Regions from separate parts of the Paenibacillus sp. J31R98 genome, predicted to be linked through region 2. Evidence: riboswitches for the same ligand, from Rfam matches in the RefSeq annotation. Region 2 holds a riboswitch; each other region holds the start of a gene.
The links. A riboswitch is a leader RNA that binds a small molecule or an ion and turns the genes downstream of it on or off. The one in region 2 is predicted to bind cyclic di-AMP.

Region 1 (7,276 bases), on a different contig from region 2:
GCGAAAGGCCAGCGTACGCCTTCGGAAGTGATGACGGCGTGGATGAACAGTGCAGGCCATAAAGCGAATATTCTTGGCGCTAATTACAAGAAAATCGGCGTTGCGTACTACAACGGTGAATGGGTACAAGAGTTTACTTCATAAATGAGCAAGCAACGGGAAGCGGCCAGGGGGCCGCTTTTTTGTTATTCCGGTAGCGTCATTGTTGCATGAGAGAAATTTAATTTCTTCATGCCGCGCAGGTATTGGGTAAATAAAAGCGAAATCTATTCTAACGAATTTGACTACTCGGGGGTCCACTATGCGACGGAAGGCGACGGCAATATACTACAACCAGACGTTGGCTGAACGAACGAAGAGGAAGATAAGGCTTGGAAGAATTGAACCGGATATTGCTCCGCCTTATTCAGTAGCGCTAAGCTATCAGCGATTAATTAAATATTTGCCTGAGCCGATCTTTGTACATGACGGAATCGAAGTTCTGTTCGCCAACCAAGCGGGACTGCGTTTGCTCGGCATGACTGAATTATCAGAGATCACAGGTGATATAAAGGTATGGAAATTCATGCACCCCGATAACCAGGCACGATCGATGGAGCGTATCCACGCGGTTATGCAAACGGATGAGCCGAATGAGTTCGAGGAGTGCCGCATTATTGATGTGTTTGGCGAGGTTATTGATGTCGAGGTATCCAGCACCCGCATACATAATTATCCTGGCAAAGGTACAGTCGTTCAGAGCGTCTTTCGCGATATCCGTGAACGGAAGAAAGAAGAGGAGGCGCTCATTCATTCCGAGAAGCTCTCTGTTGCCGGACAGATGGCGGCGGGCATTGCTCATGAAATACGCAATCCGCTGACCTCCTTGATCGGCTTCTCTAAGTTTCTGAAGACGAAGATCGATAAGTATCATGAGTACTTTGACATTATGCTCGTGGAGCTGGATCGGATTAACTCGATCGTGCAGGAGTTTATGGCGCTGGCGAAGCCGCAGGCCAGCCAATTCCGCAAGCATGATCTCAACCGGATTATTGGCAATGTGCTGACGCTGCTCGAAACGCAGGCGATCTTGAAAGATGTGCAGATTATTCCGCAGCTCGATTCGGATGTGACGGAACTGCTCTGTGATGAGAATCAGCTGAAGCAGGTGTTCGTCAACGTGCTCAAGAACGCCATCGAGGCGATGCCAAGTGGCGGCATCATAACCATTACGCTTACCAATGTCGATGCGCAGCATATTGCCGTCTCGATTATTGATGAAGGGACAGGCATTCCAGAGGAGCAGCTTCCGAAGCTCGGCGGTCCGTTCTTCACGACGAAGGACAGCGGAACGGGGCTTGGTCTGATGATTTGTTATCGCATCATCGAAGGCCATCAAGGGAAAATGGAAATCAAGAGCGTGCCTGGTAAAGGGACGACGGTAGCGATTCGACTGCCGCGCAATCTGTAAGATTCGGCTGTTTTTCGGTGTTGGTTGTATTTTCCGGTAGGATTGTCGTAAGTGTCTGTGTTATCCTTTAACGCGAGCCGAAACATTATGTGCGGGGGATATTTTTAGAGCATAGATAGCGTCAGAAATAGACGCTTTTGCTCGCCAGTTCAGTGAACTGGTTAATGCGTTCACAGCAGCGCTGGGGTGAATCGCTTGGTTAACAAGCGTAGGGCGGAACTCCTTTCGTCCGAATCCGACAACTAACCTCGTAGGCCGCATGCGATGAAGATGAGTAGCTGGCTTAGCTTTAGCAGCTTGACCTGTCAGCATCGTAATGACGGAATATATCCGAGAACTCATTGAGGATATATGTCCGTAAATTAAAGGAGGACGTTCATAGTGAAGCAGAAGCACTCATTCTGGAAAAGAAGCGCCCTGCTCGCAGCACTTGGCATCGCGATCTTCGCGCATGCTGGCGCAGCGCAAGCAGAATCGAACTACACGGCGACAGACAATGATACGTTCTGGTCGTTGTCGCAGAAATTCGGCGTATCGCTTGAGCAGCTGCTGAAGGCGAATCCGATGATCGACCCAGCGAATGTGTACAAGGGACTAACAATCGTTATTCCAACAACCGTTACAGTCGCAAACTTGAAGCAGGATGCACCGCAGCCGATCGCTCAAGAGTCGAAGCAGGCTGAACAAGCACAGAAGCAAGAGAAAGCTGTGACAGCGTCTACGAAGGCTGAGAAGTCGTCGAAGCCTGCTGCGAAAGCAGAGGCGTCGAAGAAAGCAGCTAAGTCGGAAACGGCGAAAAAAGCCGCAAAGAAGTCGTCCAAAAAGGCGGCATCGAAGAAACAAACGCAACAGGTGAAACAAACGAAACAAGATGAAATTACAGTTGGCGGCAGAGCTTATGACATCACAGATGTCGTAAAAGCCAAAGCGAGCGCGTATACGGCTGATCCGTCGGAGAACGGCTGGGGAGCGGTAGACTACTTCGGCAATAAGCTGAAGCTCGGTACGATTGCAGTAGATCCAGACGTTATTCCGCTTGGCAGCAAATTGTACATTACCGGTTACGACCATGATGGGTTGCCAGTCGGCGGCATGATGGGAGTCGCTACCGATATGGGAAGCGCCATTAATGGCAACCGTATTGATATCTTTGTACCGCAATCGCAGCAAGCTGCAAGCAAATTCGGTTACCAATCTGTAAAAGTATATGTTCTAGATTAGAAGAAGGCAGCCTTGCCGAAGGCTGCCTTTTTGATGCTTATATCTCTGTTAGCGGCTGCGCCAGTTGCGTCCGGCAGGCCGGTTCAAGAGCTCCGGCAGCGTGACGATCTGATAACCTTTACTGCGCAGCAGGTTGATAAGCCGTGGGAGCGCTGCAATGGTGCCGGACAGGTCCTGGCCTTCCCCGCCTCCTGCATGCTGCAGGATGATGGAGCCGGGCTGCAGCGTCCGCTTAATGTTAATGAGAATGCGGTTGCTGTCGAGACTCTTCCAATCCACGGAATCGGTATCCCAGTTCACTACGATGTACCCTCGGCTGCGCAGCCAATCGACCTGATAAGGTGTTATTTCACCGTAGGGCGGCCTGATAAACTTAGGGCTGTAGCCGATCAATGGGCGAATGATCCGGTCCGTCCGTGCAATTTGCTGCTCGAACGCGTAGCGCGAGATGCGGGAAAATACAGCGTGATCATACGAATGATTGCCGATGATATGCCCTTCTTTGCTGATTCGCTGAACGAGCGCCGGATGCTTGGCTGCCCGCTGGCCGACGACGAAGAAGGTTGCCCGCACCTTGTAGCGGGCTAGCGTCTCGAGCACCTGCGGGGTAAAGCGCGGGTCCGGCACGTCATCGAACGTCAGCGCGACTCGGCGTGAACCGCGCGGACCCCAGATCACGAAGGAGCCGGGGAACATACGCTGCAGCGTCACCCACGACATCGCTTCTCCACGGTTCTTTTTCTTCTTGACCTGCTGCTGTTGCCCACTCGTGAAGGATGGCTCGGCTTCTGCAGGCGGCTGCATTCTGTTCCCTAAACCGGCCTTGGCAGTTTCAATCTGATCAGACTGTGCTGAAGGGCTCCTCCCAGAAGCAGCAACTCTGTCGCCTTGTATGGTATCTATGCCGCTGCATGCGCATAGGATCCAGGTCAGAAGCAGCACCAATGCTTTGCGGGCTCTGCGCGTCGTTCCCATGGACCTAATCCCCCCGTCAACCAGAATGATCTGTCTGCTTTGTTTACCGTCTCAAACATTCGAATTCATTGTGCCCTCTCCGTCCTTGATCATGCATGGGACGCAACTTCGCACTTTACAGCAGCAAGTCCACCACGTAACATGAAAGGGAATAATGGTGAAAAGGAGACCGTACATATGCCAACAATTGATATGCCGTTACATGAATTGAAAACGTATTCAGGCATCAATCCGCGCCCGTCCGACTTCGACGACTATTGGGAGCGGGCTTTGGGCGAAATGCGCCAGGTGGACGCTGCCATCGAGCTTGTTCCAAGTGACTTCCAGACTCCGACAGCAGAATGCTTCGATCTTTATTTTACAGGGGTGAAGGGCGCTCGCATCCATGTTAAATACGCCCGTCCGCGTCATTCGAACGGACCGCATCCGGCCGTTGTCCAGTTCCACGGCTATACGGGCAACGTTGGGGATTGGCAGGATCGTCTTATCTATGTGTCGTTAGGTTTCTCCGTATTCGCAATGGATTGCCGCGGACAAGGCGGCGGCTCCGAGGATAGCGGCAGCGTGAAGGGCAATACGCATAACGGTCACATTATTCGCGGCTTGGACGACAGCGCGGACCAGCTCTTATTCCGTCATATTTTCCTCGATACCGCACAGCTAGCGGGGATTGCCTTAGAGATGCCTGAGGTCGATCCGAAGCGCGTCTATGCGATGGGCGGCTCGCAGGGCGGCGCACTTACAATCGCGTGCGCAGCGCTTGAACCGCGTGTTGCGAAGCTTGCGCCTGTGTTCCCATTCTTGAGCGACTACCGCCGCGTATGGGATATGGACCTCGACAAGGATGCGTATGCGGAGCTACGGACATTCTTCCGTCACTTCGATCCGCAGCATAAACGCGAAGATGAGATTTTCGAAAGACTCGGTTACATCGATATTCAATATCTGGCGAACCGGATTAAAGGCGATGTGCTTATGGGTGTCGGCTTGATGGATACGATCTGTCCGCCATCATCGCAGTTCGCTGCCTATAACAAGATCACCGCTACGAAGCGGCTTGAAATTTATCCGGATTTTGGGCATGAATGGCTGCCGGGCTTGAATGATAAAGTGATAAAATTCTTCTTGGAAGAGTAGAGGGGGCTTAAACGAACGATGCGTCTTACGAGCAAAGAAAAGCTAGTGATGATTGGGGATTCGATTACGGATTGCGAGCGTGCCAGACCTGTCGGAGAAGGGCTGTTTGGTGCGATTGGCAAAGGATATGTGAGCGTCGTTGATGCTTTGCTGTCTACGACTTACCCAGAGCTTGGCATCCGTGTCGTGAACATGGGAACAAGCGGCAACACGGTGCTGGATCTGAAGGAACGTTGGCAGTCGGACGTCATCGATCTGAAGCCGGACTGGTTGTCAATTATGATCGGAACGAATGATGTGTGGCGCCAGTACGACAGTCCGACAATTCCAGAGCAGCACGTTTACCTCGAAGAATACGAGGCGACGCTGGATAAGCTCGTTGCCGAAACGCTGCCTTCTGTCAAAGGTATCGTGCTGATGACGCCGTTCTATATCGAGCCGAATACGCAAGACTTGATGCGTGCGGAGATGGACCGTTACGGCGCAGCTGTGAAACGCATCGCCGAGAAGCACGGCACGCTGTTCGTCGATACGCAGGCAGCGTTCAACCAAGTGCTGGAGCATCTGTATTCCGGCACTCTCGCATGGGATCGCGTTCATCCGAACCATACGGGCCATGCCGTTATTGCTCGGGCATTCCTGCAGGAAATCGGGTACGATTACAACAAAGGGCTGTAACGAGTGGCAGAAAGGTCGAGTTTAGGAGCATGGATATGCTCCTGAACTCGACCTTTCTTGGTGTATGGTTAGCTATTTGGGCATGTTGTGTGCGAGGTAAGCCACCGGTGTTGAACCGAGAAGCAGGAGGCGTCAGAGGTACCGGTGGTGACCGCCGGTGATTTGCACGTGAGAGAGGCTAAACACTCTCTCAGCATCGGAAATCGCCGCTTTCGCCACGCGAGCGAGGGTATTTGCTCTCTCAGCTCCATTTCCGCCGTTCCCCGGTCAATTTTCGTGTCGGGGCTTTCTCAGCATCCAATTCGCACTTTCGCTCCTCAATACTGACCGTTGCCTCTTCCAGCTCAGCCCCACTTGCATGCTATCAGCCACATCTGCGGCTTCCTACACATGCTCTCGCTCGTTACTCCCACTTCTCTATAACCAGCTTCCCAATCATCGAGCCGGATTCCAGCTTGGCATGTGCAGCACGCAGGTTTGCGGCGTTAATTGGCGACAGCCTCTTCGTCATCGTCGTCCGCAGCGAGCCCTCATCGACGAGCTGCGCGACTTCGCTAAGCAGCCTGTGCTGCTCGATCATGTCGGCAGTCTCGAACATCGCCCGAGTGAACATAAACTCCCACGCGAAGGAGGCGCTCTTGCTCTTCAACAGATGCAGCGGCACAGGCTCCGTCGTGTCGACAATGGAGCAGATTGCGCCTTGCGGAGCGATAGCGTCTACCATGCTCATGAAATGGGCAGTCGTGGCGTTGGTGCACAGAATATAGTCAACGTTACGGATGCCGATGTCCGTAAGTTGCCCAGCCCATGGCTCGTGATGATTTATTACATGATTCGCGCCATGTTCCAGCGCCCATTCCCGTGAATCTGCACGGGAAGCGGATCCGATGACATTCAAACCAGCCAGCTTCGCCAATTGCAGCGCAATGGAGCCGACTCCGCCCGCCGCACCGACGATCAGAATCGTTTTACCGGCATTCGCAGCTTGCTCTCTTGCGACGTGCATTCTGTCAAACAGCGCTTCCCACGCCGTAATGGCTGTTAGCGGCAGAGCAGCTGCTTCGGCATAATCTAACGAAGCCGGCATCCGCGCCACGATCCGCTCATCGACGAGCTGGAACTCGCTGTTACTGCCTTGGCGCGTAATGCTGCCGGCATAATAGACGCGGTCGCCAGGCTGGAACAGCTCACACTCTGGGCCGATAGCTTCTACAATACCCGATGCATCCCAGCCGAGAACGCGGGGAGCCGTTTCCACTCGTTCCTTCGGCGCACGCTGTTTCGTATCGACCGGATTCACCGAGATCGCTTCTACCTTCACCAGAATATCTCGTCCAATTGGTGCAGCAGGCTTCTCCACTTCGACATCCATTAAACTATCTTCTTGCTCGATCGGTAAGTACCGTGTTAACCCGACCGCTCGCATCATTTCTGTCATAGGTTCCAATTCCCCTCTGTGTATGAATGCGTACATTATAACAAAAAAATCCTCCACCCTGATCCCGAAAGCGGGAGGATGGAGGACCTCAATCATTCTCGATTAAATTTTGAAGATAGACATTGTACGCTGCAGCTGCATGACGATCTGCTGCATTTTCTCGGTTTCCGTTACAACATCTTGAACCGAACTCATCTGCTCGTTCATCGACGCGGATACTTCCTCGGTACCTGCTGCCGATTGCTGCGTGATCGCGGAGATGTTCTGGATAGAGCCGGAAATTTTACGAGCGCTCTCCATCATTTGATCGCTTTCTGCCGAGAACTCGGCAATTTGCTGCGTAATGAACTGTACGCTCGTAACGAGCTCAGTGAAGA
Region 2 (7,276 bases):
GGAGAAAGTGTTTAAGGATCCGGTTCATAAGTACATTTACGTACAGGATCACTTGATCTGGGACTTGATTAATACGAGGGAATTTCAGCGGCTTCGGCGTATTCGCCAGCTTGGCACCTCCTATTTGACCTTCCATGGTGCAGAGCACAGCCGATTCTCCCACTCACTCGGCGTCTATGAGATTACCCGCAAAATCATTTCCCAGTTCGAGCGAGGCGGATACACGGATTGGCCTGCCGGGGAGAAGCTGATTGCGCTGTGCGCGGCGCTGCTTCATGACATCGGACACGGCCCTTTCTCCCATTCCATTGAAGATGTTTTTGACACGCATCATGAAGAGTGGACATGCAGCCTATTATTAGAAGAAACAGAAATTAACGCTGTGCTGAAAGCCTATGATTCATCCTATCCAGAGCGGATTGCAGCTGTCATCTGCAAGACTTATTATGAGCCGATTGTCGTTAGTCTGGTCTCCAGTCAAATGGATGCAGACCGGATGGATTATCTGCTGCGGGATGCGTATTTTACAGGTGTAAACTACGGCACTTTCGACCTGGAGCGAATACTGCGAGTACTTCGGCCTTACCAGGGAAGAATTGTAGTGAAAGAGAGCGGCATGCACGCGGTAGAGGACTACCTCATGTCGCGTTACCAAATGTACTGGCAGGTATATTTTCATCCCGTGACACGAAGCTCGGAGATTATTCTCCGGCAAATCTTCCGCAGGGCGAAGGAACTGTATGCATCCGGGTACATATTCAATTGGATGGTTGGCCCGTTGGAACAGCTATTAGCGGGAACGATTGATATTGAAGGTTATCTGGCACTTGATGAGGCGCTCGTTCAGACCGCGTTCAGCCTATGGGTGAATGAGCAGGATGAGGTGCTTGCTGACCTATGCCGCCGATTCTTAAACCGGAAGCTGTATAAATACGTAACGATGGACCATGCAGATGAGATGCTTTGGCAAGAGATACGCGAGCACTTCAAGGCAATTGGGCTCCACCCCGACTACCATCTGGAAATTGACTTTCCGTATGACATGCCCTACGATGTTTATCGACCTGATGCACCGGCTTCTGCAGGCAAGGAAGAAAAACCGCCTATTCTGCTGCTGGGTCGTGACGAACAGCTGTCGGAGATTTCGGAGCGATCCGATATCATCAGATCCATCACAGGTATTCGCCAAGGCAAGTACCATCTATATTACCCGGAAGAACCGCTTCGCGAATCAGTGTCGAAGCTCCCGGCAAATTTGCGCGAATTATTCGCTTTAATGTAGAAAGGAGTTACTTTCGCACCTATGTTAATCGACACGCATACCCATTTGGACTCGCCGAAATTCGACGAGGACCGTGCAGAAGTTATCGAAAGAGCGCAGGAAGCAGGCGTACATAAGCTTATCAATATCGGCTTTAACCGGGAAACGATACCGACCACAATGGCGCTCGCGGAGCAATATTCGTTCATCTATGCGGCTGTGGGCTGGCATCCCGTAGACAGCATTGATATGCGGCCAGGAGATCTGGAATGGATTGCATCCTTATGCGATCATCCAAAGGTTGTTGCGATCGGGGAGATCGGGCTCGATTACCACTGGGACACTTCACCTAAAGATGTGCAGCAGCGCGTATTCAGAGAGCAAATACAGCTTGCGAAACAGAAGAGGAAGCCGATTGTAATCCATAACCGGGACGCACATGAGGATGTCGTCAGGCTGCTTCGTGAAGAGGGAGCGAAGGAAGTTGGCGGCGTTATGCACTGCTTCTCCGGAAGCTGGGAAACGGCGAAACAGTGCCTTGATATGAACTTCTATATCTCGTTCGGGGGACCGCTTACATTCCAAAATGCTCGTGTGCCCAAAGAGGTGCTTGCGCATGTCCCGCTCGACCGGCTTTTGATTGAAACAGACGCCCCATATTTGACTCCTCACCCCCATAGAGGCAAACGAAATGAGTCGGCCTTCGTCCGTCTTGTAGCAAATACGATGGCGGAGTTAACGGGCAAGTCCGTGGAAGAAATATCAAAAATCACGACCGAAAATGCACTGAAATGTTTTGGAATGTAGTGAAAATGGAAGTGAAAGCAAGTATTTGGGACCATTCCTTTGAAAAAACTAACTTTATCCCCTGAAATCAAGTTAAATTCACTGGATTATCCTTAAAATTCGTTAAAATCGTCATTAATCAGTTCTTTACAATGTGCAGCGCTAGACTGTATGATTCATTTCAGAGCAACAAAACTTGTATTCCTTTTCCAATAAACGCTTAATCTCCGAAGTTTTGGAGAGCGGGGGAACCAATTGTTGAAACTGTTTGTATCAAACGAAATCAATTTCGATTGGCAATCGACGAAATTGGTTTGCGTTCACACGAAATCAATTTTCGATGGTTCATCGAATTGATTTGCGTGACGTGACAAACAGAAGTAAACATGGAGATTCTTCTTGGGGTGAATTTTGCGACTGACGTGCATTATGAGTACCATTGAACGCTACTCAACGTCACGAGCGAATAGGGCGACTCTCACGCCCGAATCCGACAGCTAACCTCGCCAGCGTAATAAGAGAGATCAACCTCGTGCATGCAATCCATGCTTACCCTTTGTCGAATTGGGAAGCCACGAAACAGATCCTCTGTCGTCGGGCTTCTTTTTTGTTTGAATGAAGCATAATGTGACGACACAGGGCGTATCATGGAACGGGCACGGAGGTGAAGATAGATTGGAAATGCGTGCGATATCGCACGCTAAATCTCAATAGTCGCGTCTAAGTATCATGCGTAACAAGGCGGCGGGGCTATGTAAGGAGGACCGAAGAAATGGGAGCACTCCAGATGAAGGACACCACCCATGGTAAACGATCATCCAGCATGTCTTTCGCATTGCGATGGAAGCATGAGAACGTGCGTTTAATTATTCTAAGCGCTCTGATCTCAATCGCTATGACTTTCATGTTTTTGGTGTTGTTGCACGGAACGGCTGACAAGCACGTGTCCGTAGTAGTGAATGGACGAGAAACGATTGTTTCAACAAAACAATGGTCCCTTCAACGCCTACTGGATGAACAAGCCATTACTGTCGGCGCTTTTGACAAAGTGTCGATGCCGCTAGATGGCGGAATTAAAGATGGCGACCGCATTGTAATCGATCAAGCGGTGTCTTTAGTTGTAAAGGCAGACGGCAAAGCAAAGACGATGTATACGACAGAAAAAACGGTAGCGGCAGCGATTAATCAGGCTGACATATCGGTACGTGGTCAAGATAAAGTCGTACCCCCTTTAACGTCTTCGCTTGAGCCTAACATGATTATTACGGTTACTCGGATCGATAAGAAGTACTCTGAGAGTGCGTATCCGGTTCCGTTCACGATCGTGAAGAAGGAAGATCCGAAGCTCGCATTGGGGAAAGAAAAACTTGTCCAGACGGGCAAAAAAGGCACGATTGTGAAGAGGTTCGAGAAGGTATTCCAGAACGGTATCCTCGTATCGCAAACGCTCGTGGAAAAAATGACGAAGGCCTCTGCTGTTGACCAAGTCGTTGCAGTAGGTACGAAGAAGCCTGAGCCGAAGGTGATGGTGCTGTCTGCCAAATCGCCAGCGGTAACGACACTTACGAAGCGGGGCGTAACGTTCAGCTCGAAGAAAGTGCTGCGCAATGTCACGCTGACGGCGTATTCAGCCGGCGTTGAATCGACAGGCAAAGGCAAGAATCACCCGCAATACGGTATTACCGCATCAGGAGCACGTGTGCAGGAAGGCCGGACAATTGCCGTTGATCCGAAGGTTATTCCGATCGGCTGGTGGGTCTATATCGAGGGCATTGGCTTCCGTCGTGCGGAAGATACGGGCAGCGCGGTTAAAGGAAACAAGATCGATGTTTACTTTGATAGCGAATCGTATGCCGATAAATTCGGTTTGAAGCGTGGGTTTACGGTCTACATACTAGGACCTAAGAAGCCAGAATCGCTGTAGGAAGAGATAAAGCTTGCACATGCATGGGTATTTCTTCTTCATTCATATCGTATTTTGCACGTAAATATGCCATCATAAGAAGAGGCGATTGCCTCTTCTTTTTGTATGTTCGTCTGAAGGGAAGGAATGAACGTCCCATGATTAAAGAAATCATTGTCGTAGAGGGAAAAGACGATACGGTCGCGATTAAACGTGCCGTTGAGGCAGAGACGATAGAGACGGGCGGCTCCGCGATTGGCGAAGCGGTGTTGAAGCGCGTGAAGCTCGCGATGGAGCGTCGCGGCGTCATTATCTTTACGGATCCCGACCATGCAGGCGAGCGGATCCGCAAGATCGTTGCGCAGCAAGTGCCAGGCTGCAAGCACGCGTTCCTCCCGCAGGAGGAGGCGCTTTACAAGGGCGATATCGGCGTTGAGAATGCTTCGCCTGAAGCGATTCGCCGCGCTCTGGCGAATCTGCGCACGGAAGCGGCGGAAGGAAGCGGCACGCTCGCTGAAGTAACGATGGACGATCTGATGCGTGCAGGGCTGCTTGTACATCCGCAGGCGGCGGAACGGCGACTTGCGATGGGCAACTCGCTAGGCATCGGATATGCGAACGGGAAGCAGTTCTTCAAACGCTGCCAGACGTTCCGAATTACGCGCCAGGAGTTCGACCAAGCACTTGCAGCAATGGAGCAGTCTAATGAAGGAGACCAGCCATGACAGAAGGAACAAGAACGAACGTTGATGTCGGATCGCCGAAGCGGACGAAAGACATCATTAATAAGTACGGGTTTACATTTAAGAAGAGCCTCGGTCAGAACTTCCTGATCGATCAAAATATTTTGCGCAAAATTGTCGGTGCAGCTGAGCTGGATGAGACGAAAGGCGCACTTGAGATCGGCCCAGGCATTGGTGCGCTCACGCAGCAGCTTGCCCAGGAAGCGGGACGCGTGACGGCAATCGAGATCGATAATCGGCTGATCCCGATCCTGCAGGATGTCTTCGCGGACACGCCTAACGTGCAAGTCGAGCATGGCGATGTACTGAAGATGAACCTGCCCGAGCTGATGGAGAAGCAATTCGCAGGGTTGTCCGGTGTCAGCGTAGTGGCGAATTTGCCATACTATGTTACGACTCCGATTCTAATGAAGCTGCTGGAAGAGAAGCTGCCTCTTGAGAATATCGTCGTTATGATTCAGAAGGAAGTGGCTCAGCGGATGGCGGCGAAGCCAGGGGGCAAGGAGTACGGCAGTCTCAGCGTTGCGGTTCAATACTACTGCGTGCCTGAGCTCGTCTGCATCGTGCCGCATACGGTGTTTATTCCGCAGCCGAACGTCGATTCGGCTGTTATTAAGCTGTCCCTTCGCAAGGAGCCGGCTGTCGATGTGGAGGATGAGGATCATTTCTTCCGCACGGTGCAGGCAAGCTTCGCACAGCGCCGCAAGACACTGACGAACAACCTGACCGCTTTCGTCGGCAAGGCAAACCGCGAGCAGCTGGGACCGCTGCTGGAAAGCTGCAATATTGACCCTACGCGCCGTGGCGAGACACTGTCGCTTGCGGAGTTTGCGGCGCTCAGCAAAGCGCTGTTGGCGGCTGGATTCTAAGCCTAAAAATCATAAATCGGAAGCGCACCATCCGGGGCGTCTCCCCATAGGATAGACGAAGAGGTGATTTGCCCATGAAGCAAGGGGACCTGGTCGTCCGCAAATCCTATGGCGGGGACGTCCTTTTTCGTGTTGCGACGATGTTAGAAGAAACGGTCATCTTAAAGGGAACCGACTATCGGCTGCTTGCAGACGCGCCTATCGTCGATTTATCGGTAGTGAACGATCCGGAATCGACAGGTGCCGCCAGGCAGGCCCGCATTAAAGCAAGCGAGTCTACCATGCGGATGCAGGAGCAGCGTGAGCAGCAGGCGCTGGAGCGTGAGCTTGCGCGAGCGCAGAGCGATAACCAGCCTTATTTTGAGGTGCCAGGAAAAGTCCTTCATCTGGATGGGGACAGCAATTATATGAAGAAGAGCATGCAGCTGTATACGCAGATGCGCGTGCCTGCTTACGGTGTTTATGTGCATGAGTCGCAGATGGCTGATGTCGTATATCGCCTGCTTCCGCAAATCAAGCCGGACATCATCGTAATTACAGGCCATGACGGCGTGCTCAAAACAAGCAATCGCGATGAGCTGCACAATCTCGCCAGCTATAAGAACTCGCAGAACTTTGTCGACTCCGTGCGCATTGCGCGCCAGTATGAGAAGAGCAGAGACAATCTCATCGTTATTGCAGGCGCTTGCCAGTCCCACTATGAGGCGCTGCTGCAGTCGGGCTCGAACTTTGCAAGCTCCCCTGGCCGCGTGCTCATTCATGCGCTCGATCCGGTCTATGTCGCGATAAAAGCAAGCTACACGTCCATCAAGGAGACCATTAACCTGTCGGATGTCATTCATGGCACGATTAGCGGCATTGACGGCGTTGGCGGCATTGAGACGCTTGGCAAATTCCGAGTGGGCATGCCGAAGCCGAAAGCGCTTGTCGGCGTGAAGCCAACCGTATAATATGGCAAGGCTCGGATAAAATATACATGAGTTCCTAAAACAATCTTAATAATTGTTGACACGGAATGAAGACCGCTGTTATAATTATTATTTTTTGACAAACCACCTCCTTTTGGTTATAATGGACAAGGAAAGAGGTGGTAGTGCACAATGGCAAAAAATGCGCTATTGGAGATCAAACGCAGTTTGGAAACCCATGTCGGATCCAAAATACGTCTTCGTGCAAACGGTGGTCGTCGAAAGACTATTGAACGGACCGGTGTGTTAGAAGAAATCTACCCTTCTGTATTTATTGTCAGGCTTGATCAGGATCAGCATGCGTTCAAGCGTGTTTCCTACAGCTACGCTGATATTTTGACGGAATCCGTTGAAGTGACGGTTGATAGCGATGACGGTCAAGTTCGCATTACGTATATACAATGAGTTGCAGGAAAGAGAAATGCAATTGCAGTACATGTGCAGATGATGCTAGTGGAGCGAACTTGCTCTAATTGGCAGCATCTGCACTTTTTTTTATGCTTCCATTACTGTATGAGAACGTCTTGCGGGAACACATACTAACCGTACGATCCGAGAATTAGGAGGCGACGAGCAGTGTCCCGCAGAAACCGCAGTATGATGAGTGAGGAAATGAAGAATCAGCTGGCTAAGGAGCTGGGCTTCTATGATACCGTCCAGAAGGAAGGCTGGGGAGCCATTAAATCGAAGGATGCCGGCAATATGGTGAAGCGCGCTATTCAGCTCGCCGAGCAGGCCGTGGCGAA
Region 3 (7,276 bases), on a different contig from region 2:
CGACGAGGTTAATAATCATGCTTGAGAAGAAATTCGCCAGCGCGTTCACATCTCCGTCGACCCGCTCGATAATGGCACCGGATGTATGAGACTTGTGGAAAGGCATATCCAGCGACAGACAGTGCGAGGCCAGATCGCCGCGAAGCACATTCGTCGTCTTCCACCCGACATTCTCGCTGAAATACGTGGCAATGACCGAAACAATCCCTTGGACCACCGAGAAAGCAATAAACAAGCAAGCAGCAAGAAGCAGCGGCTGGAGATCTGCCTCCGACTGCGCTTTATCAATGAAGAAGCGAATGATTTGCGGATTGACGAGCTGCAGCGCGGTGGAGAGAATAAGCAGCACTGTAAGTCCAATAAGAGTTCGTTTCTGCGGCAGCAGATAGCGCTTCAGCAGTTCGCCGTAATGGTTACGCGAAGCTGTGCGCTTCTCACTAGTCAATGGAAGTCCTCCTTTTTACAGAACAAGCGTTCTTGTATTATGACTATATCACAATCACAGTATCCATAATAGGGAAAAATCCCCTAAACAAAAGACCGCCCCATCCTTCTCACTTAAGAGACGGTGAAGCGGCCCTATCATCATGACTGCTATACTTCGAGAGCTTCCTTCAGCTTATCCGGCGAGCGGTCCCACCACTCCGGATTGTTTGTGACAAGCAGGTTCTTCAGTGCCCGCTTCTCATCCACGCCAAGCTCATCGAGTACGTAACGGCGTTTGATCGCATAGTCGAGGTTGTTCACATGCTGCGCAAGGATCTTCCAGCCTCTGCGCGCCTCGGTATCGATCAACATTGGACATGCTGTCGCCCCTGCGTAGCTTGCGCCATCCTCCGTGCGCTCAACCGCTACCCAAACGATCCAGCACAAGCGGCCATTCGGCACATCTTCCTTGTTCGTGCTGAACTTGATGCCGCGTTCCACTTTGCTCTTGGCATGCATCGCACCCACATCGATGTACGCCTCGCCGTTATCAATGATGACACAGGACACCGCGCTCAGGTCGATTGTCCCCGCTCCAAATCCTTTATGTTCCTTGTTGCTCACCACGTTCAAAGAAAGGGACTTCTTCTCTTTCTTCTCCGGCGGCTGCTGCGTATTATCTTGTTCGCTCACGGTCCTTCTCAACTCCCTTTCCAGCTTACAAACACCCTCGAATTCCACGTCCGGCGCGGCTTCACACGCCTGTCCGTACATTAATTCCATTTTAGCTAATAATCTCGGAAAAGCAAACATATACATGCTGTAGATGCTTGTCAACGGGAGGGAATGTTTCAATGAATCTGGGTCGCGCCAAACGATTTCTACTCTTTGCCCTCGCCGCCGTGCTGATCGGGATAACGGCACAGCAAGGGTTCGGGGATGCTTGGGTCTCACACTATATATATGCCTCCGCTCCTGCTCCCGCCAAGAAAGAACCGCCGCCCAAGCCGGCAGCTCCGCCAGCTGCACCAGAACCCGATATCGTGATGCAGCCGAAGCCGGTTGCGCTCAGCAAACGGGTCACGGAGTATCACATTAATGTGAACCTCCAGGAAGATACGCATATGCTCACCGGCGAGCAGACTTTAACTTGGACAAACCCTGGCAAGCTGCCGGTGTCCGAGCTGTACTTCCACCTGTATCCAAACGCCTTCCGCTCCAAAGACACAACGTTCATGCGGGAGTCCGGCGGCCAGCTACGTAACGATAAAGCGACTGTGGACAGCATCGGCTACATGAACCTGCTTTCTCTCGAGACAACAGAAGGGTACAGCCTGCTGCCGCGCCTCCACTACGTGCAGCCCGATGACGGCAATACGAATGACTTAACGCTGGCCAAGCTCCGCTTGCCCGCCGTAGTCGCCCCCGGCAAAAGCGTAACGCTACGAATGAAGTTCGAGGTGAAGCTGCCTGAAGTGTTCGCGCGCATGGGTTATGCGGGCAACTTCGTAATGGCGGGGCAGTGGTTCCCGAAGCTCGCCGTATACGAAACAGCCGGCACACGCGGACGAGCTGCCGAAGGCTGGAATATTCATCAGTATCACGGCAACTCGGAGTTCTATAGTGATTTTGGCATCTACAGTGTCAAAATCAACGTTCCGAGCAGCTACAAAGTAGCCGCCACCGGCTTCCAGACCAAAGCATCCGTTGTCGCAGACGGACGCAAGACGTATCAATTCTACGCCGATGATGTGCACGACTTCGGCTGGTCGGCTTCGCCGGACTTCGTCTATGCCGAGGAGCCGTTCTCGACGGAAGGCGTCCCTGGCGTAAGGATCAAGCTCTACCTTGATCCGCAGCATGCGAAGTTCAAGGACCGCTACATGCATGCAGCCAAGTCCGCGCTCTCCAAGTACGCGCAGTGGTACGGTGCTTACCCGTACTCCACGCTCTCTGTCGTCGTACCGCCGAAGGGTGGCAACGGTGCGGGCGGCATGGAATATCCGACGCTGATTACGGCTTTTGCCGCGGATAACGACAATCCAGGCTATGATCTGGAGCGGACCGTCGTCCATGAGATCGGACATCAATACTGGTACGGCATGGTCGCCTCCAATGAATTCGAGGAAGCTTGGCTCGACGAAGGCTTCACGTCCTATGCAGAGGACAAAGTGATGGAGAGCGAATACGGCGTAGAGCCGAACCTTCCGGTGGAATCGAGCTACATGACCGATCCTGCGCCGCTGAAGCAACTTTCGTGGTCGTACCACAGCAACAATCACTATGCCGAAAATGTGTACATGCGCGCCAAACTCGTCCTCTACGGCATCGAGAAACAGGTCGGCGCCCAGACGATGCGCAAGATCATGCGCACCTACTTCCAGAAGTATAAATTCAAGCACCCATCAACTGCTGACTTCCAGAAGGTCGTCGAAACGGTCACGAAGAAAAAGTGGAACGATTACTTCAGCCACTTCGTCTACGGCAGCGATATGTCGGATTACTCGGTTGCTTCCATTCATGTGCGTCCCGTCAAGCAGGAGGGCAAGACGCAGTACGAATCGGTTGTGCTCATCAAGAAGACAGGCGGCAGCTTCGGCCCTGTGACGGTGGTGTTCCATTTTGCCGACGGTACGATCATGCCGAAAGTATGGGATGGTCAACAGGATCATATCCAGTACAAACTCGTTCATTCCTCCAAGCTCGTCTGGGCGGCGGTGGACCCTCAGCACGACAATGTGCTCGACAATAAACATATCAACAACTTTATGAAGGCTGATCTGACCGAGCAGACCCGCACCCGATGGAGCGTCGGCATCACCAAGCTGCTCGAGACGATATTCGCCTCACTCGCTTGGTAACGCCTTACTATGAAGGAGGTGAGCAGGAGTGAAAGCACATATTAAGCAAGGCTGGCGCCTGGCAATCAAGCACTTCTATATTATTATTATGCTATTTCTGTACGAGCTGATCTGGGGCTTCTTCCTCTACCGGACCATTGAAGGGATCGTCGTGCCTGTCTTGAAAAGGTTTCCCGATACGTACAGCAACGGCAGTCACGCGGTCCAGCTGTTCATGACCGAGGCCCAGTTCCAGCTGCTCAAGACGGATCTCATCCAGCCCTACGCTTGGCTGTTCTGCGGATTGCTGGCCGGGCGGATGCTCATCACGCCATTCCTCAACGCCGGCCTGTTCCATTCGCTGCATCATATGACAGATGAGGCCGGAACGAAGTTTCTAAGCGGCATCCGTAAAGCGTGGAAGCCCATCGCCCTGCTCTATCTCATCGAAACCGCGCTCACCCTGCTCCCTGCCATCTGGCTGCTACCGCGCGCACTGACGAAGCTGCTCGCAAGCAATTCGCTGCTCGAATTCGCTCAGCATGCAGGACCGTGGGCGGCCGCCTGGCTGGCATGGGCGGTGCTCATCCACCTGCTCTTCCTCACCATGCAGTTCGGAGCCGCCAGCGGCACTGGCACGCTCCGCTCTCTCTGGGGCGGCATCGTGAACTTCCTTCCTTTTGCCGGTATCTCGCTGCTCATGTGGGGCATCGGCGCCCTGCTGAGCATGACGATCGCCTCCGTATCGCTCATGTGGGCAGGCCTGTTCGCACTCATCCTGCATCAAGGCTATCAGATGTTGCGCACGATTATGAAGGTGTGGACGGTAGCCGCCCAGTATGATGTGTGGCAATCGAAGCAGGCTTAGATATTCATAAAGGCTGAGCAGGGACGAAACCTGCTCAGCCTTTTTTGCGTTCGCTTCGCTTCGAGTGCCTCTGCCAGTAGTGTCTCGGAGGTCAGTTAGTTAGCAAAGCCGGGAGCGCTCCAACCGACACCCCTCTCGCCCGCTCTCATATTTTTCTACAAGACAGTTCTCGCCATATTCTTCTCTAATTCGTTGAAGGAGGAATAAATGCCTATTAACCGCTCAATCCCAGGCCCCGCAACGAGTTAGAGCCCAAAAATGTTGCATTCTAATAATTTTAATTTGTGAACAACCTGTGAACTTGGAAGGAGAACCGAGAAAATGATCGAATACTTTTTCCTCGAAAAGAAAATTTTGCCGAATTCCCTTTCACGGGAAACGGGGGAACCATTCTGGGTGAATTGATCCCGACATTCGCACATCATGTACGGACGCGAATGCCAGAGGTGATCATAGGGAGCCTTCAACCGAACCCCACAGCTAACCTCGTAGGCACCGGAAGGAGTTTCCTGTTTTGAAAAAGATTTCCGCACTACTGATCGGTCTTGCGATGCTCTTACTAGTCCAAGCTGGAAGCGTTTTTGCAGATTCCAAAATGGATGGCGTCATCCAAGACGTGATTGGCACCCCGTATTCCTACACGGGAACAACGACGAAAGGGTTCGACTGCTCCGGATTTACCATGTACGTGTACGGTAAACTGGGCGTCAGCATTCCTCATGCATCCCGTTCGCAAGCACAGCTCGGCAAGAAAATCGCGAAAAGCGATTTGATTGAGGGCGATCTCGTATTTTTCAATACGACTGGCAAAGGAATCTCGCATGTCGGCATCTACGTTGGAGATGGCAAGTTTGCACACGCTTCTTCGAGCAAAGGTGTTACGATTAGCGCGCTTAGCGATTCCTACTATTCAAAACGCTATGTAACTGCACGCCGCGTTATGAGCCCGCAAACGTATGAAAAATACGCTGACGAGCCTTCTGATGAACCAGGCGATGGAGACTCCGATTAATTAGTACTTGCTTGCAAAAAACGAGTTCACCTCAGTTGAGGCGAGCTCGTTTTTTGTTTGTGCTCTACGTGTCTGTCGCTTGCATAGCTAACGGTCCGTAGAAGCCTTATTGATCCGAATATAGCGCTCAAAAAATTGTAACGGACCCAAGAAGCGCTATTCGAAGGTTTTGCAACCGAATCAGGCTAATTTCAGCGGAATAACGTTTCTGGGTTCCGTTAGATTCGAACATTGGCTTACCCGTGCCAAATAACGCGTCTGAGTTCCGTTAGCGTCCGCTCGATTCCAAATTAGCTGCGCTTGTAGCGAACCCACCAAAACGTGCGGCCGACCTGAACGTCGAGCGCAGTGGCGAGCGGTGCGAATAGATCATATAGTTCCACAGGCGAAGCGCAGCCCTCACTTCGGCGATCAGCCATCACAACCGTTGCACCAGCAGCGAGCCTCGCATGCCAATGCTGCAGGAAATGCGCCCGCTGCTGCGGCGATAATTCGCCTATGCAGAAACATGCAAGCCCGGCGTCGAATGTCTCCGAGAAAGCGACTAGCTCCTCTTGCCGGATTGCCTTCGATACCGGCGTCGTAAGCCTTGGCGATCGCGGTCCCGCAACCCTCAGCACCCGCCTGCCTGCAAGCGTATCCGTCATTGCATACTCCAGCTTTCTCCACTCTGCTCTGCGCATCTCTAAGCTGTCCCGCCATCTCGACATATAGCCGATACCTCCCGAGCTTATTTGGCTGCTGCTATTTTTCTAAATTCTATGTCGAATGTCCCTTAAACTGACCGGATATTTTTTTAGGCGAAACGGCTTTGAAGCTGACTAAAGAGGAATTAATTTACAAAAGATGAATAGTAGGATGATAGAATGGGAGAAACAGGTTAGTGGTAAACGACGAGTACGTCCTTATAAGCAAGTGAATAAAAAGGCAAAGGAGCTTCGCGATGCTACCTCCCTTCGCTTCGGCAGGGTTTCACCATACATTAGCAGGCTGGTTCGCACATAGCTTCGGCGAGCCTACCCCCGTGCAGCACGATGCTTGGGCTTCCATTATGCAAGATCAGCATACCCTAATTGCTGCGCCGACAGGCTCCGGCAAGACGCTTGCGGCACTGCTTCCGTGCATCAATCGGATCGCTCTTACAAAAGCCGATGCAGCTGCGCGTGGAGCCAGCCTCGCATCAGGCGTACGAGTGCTCTATATTACGCCGCTTAAAGCACTGAACAATGATATCCAGCACCATCTCGTCGGCTTTATGGATGAGATTGAGCGCTTCGCCGGCGAGCACAACCTCGAGTGGCCAGCCATCCGCTCCGCTGTGCGTACGGGCGACACGCCGTCGAGTGAGCGGGTCCGTATGGCGAAGCGCCCGCCGGACGTCCTCGTGACGACGCCGGAGTCGCTCTACTTGCTGCTGACCTCGGACAAGGGACGAGGGATGCTGGGCACGGTCGAGACGGTGATCGTCGACGAGATTCATAGCCTTGCAAGCGACAAGCGCGGCGCGCATCTGTCACTGTCGCTTGAGCGGCTGTCCGCGCTCGCGAAGCGCCCTGTGCAGCGCATCGGCGTGTCTGCGACGCAGAAGCCGCTGTCGCGAGTCGCGCGATTTCTTGGCGGCTGGGAGCTGCCGGGATTGGGCGGTGCTCGGGCGGCGGGGTCGCGTGATCGTGATGCAGTGAACGGCGATGCGGCGCCAAGCGACCTCGAAGAGCAGCCTGCGCATCCGCTTGGATATGCGCAGCGGCCTGTCGTCATCGTCGAGAGCGCGATGACGAAGCAGATGCAGGTCCGCGTGACGATGCCGGACCTGAGCCGCCCTGCGCGCACGCGCGACGGTGTATGGCAGCCCATCATCGAGAGGATGATGGCGCTGATGGACGGCGCGCGCTCCGCGCTCCTGTTCGTGAACAGCCGCCGCATGTGCGAGCGGCTCGTGCTGCGACTGAACGAGCACGCCGGCTATGAGATGGCGCGCGCCCATCACGGCAGCCTCGCGCGCGAGCGGCGGCTCGAAGTCGAGCGTATGCTGAAGGCGGGCGAGCTGCGCTGCCTCGTCGCCACCTCCTCGCTCGAGCTCGGCATTGACGTCGGGCACGTCGACCTCGTGATTCAGGTCGACTCGCCCAA

Region 1: another riboswitch for cyclic di-AMP. It lies ahead of AC0YNX_RS26465 (3D domain-containing protein); the one in region 2 lies ahead of AC0YNX_RS30030 (ubiquitin-like domain-containing protein).
Region 3: another riboswitch for cyclic di-AMP. It lies ahead of AC0YNX_RS27055 (C40 family peptidase); the one in region 2 lies ahead of AC0YNX_RS30030 (ubiquitin-like domain-containing protein).

What each region holds. Positions count from the first base shown of each region.
Region 1 is NZ_JBWDNO010000009.1:195,587-202,862, forward strand. It holds gene AC0YNX_RS26455 (CAP domain-containing protein) at 1-144, shown strand, start outside; gene AC0YNX_RS26460 (ATP-binding protein) at 302-1,450, shown strand; cyclic di-AMP (ydaO/yuaA leader) riboswitch at 1,516-1,722, shown strand; gene AC0YNX_RS26465 (3D domain-containing protein) at 1,832-2,671, shown strand; gene AC0YNX_RS26470 (polysaccharide deacetylase family protein) at 2,720-3,646, opposite strand; gene AC0YNX_RS26475 (alpha/beta fold hydrolase) at 3,824-4,783, shown strand; gene AC0YNX_RS26480 (SGNH/GDSL hydrolase family protein) at 4,802-5,461, shown strand; gene AC0YNX_RS26485 (zinc-binding alcohol dehydrogenase family protein) at 5,865-6,899, opposite strand; gene AC0YNX_RS26490 (methyl-accepting chemotaxis protein) at 7,002-7,276, opposite strand, start outside.
Region 2 is NZ_JBWDNO010000014.1:9,033-16,308, forward strand. It holds gene AC0YNX_RS30020 (HD domain-containing protein) at 1-1,282, shown strand, start outside; gene AC0YNX_RS30025 (TatD family hydrolase) at 1,304-2,068, shown strand; cyclic di-AMP (ydaO/yuaA leader) riboswitch at 2,255-2,575, shown strand; gene AC0YNX_RS30030 (ubiquitin-like domain-containing protein) at 2,820-3,971, shown strand; gene rnmV (ribonuclease M5) at 4,109-4,675, shown strand; gene rsmA (16S rRNA (adenine(1518)-N(6)/adenine(1519)-N(6))-dimethyltransferase RsmA) at 4,672-5,562, shown strand; gene yabG (sporulation peptidase YabG) at 5,637-6,512, shown strand; gene veg (biofilm formation stimulator Veg) at 6,663-6,935, shown strand; partial or broken gene AC0YNX_RS30055 (small, acid-soluble spore protein, alpha/beta type) at 7,107-7,276, shown strand, end outside.
Region 3 is NZ_JBWDNO010000010.1:32,431-39,706, forward strand. It holds gene AC0YNX_RS27035 (ABC transporter ATP-binding protein) at 1-445, opposite strand, end outside; gene AC0YNX_RS27040 (YwhD family protein) at 595-1,119, opposite strand; gene AC0YNX_RS27045 (M1 family metallopeptidase) at 1,281-3,287, shown strand; gene AC0YNX_RS27050 (hypothetical protein) at 3,316-4,134, shown strand; cyclic di-AMP (ydaO/yuaA leader) riboswitch at 4,480-4,644, shown strand; gene AC0YNX_RS27055 (C40 family peptidase) at 4,649-5,146, shown strand; gene AC0YNX_RS27060 (hypothetical protein) at 5,437-5,856, opposite strand; gene AC0YNX_RS27065 (DEAD/DEAH box helicase) at 6,090-7,276, shown strand, end outside.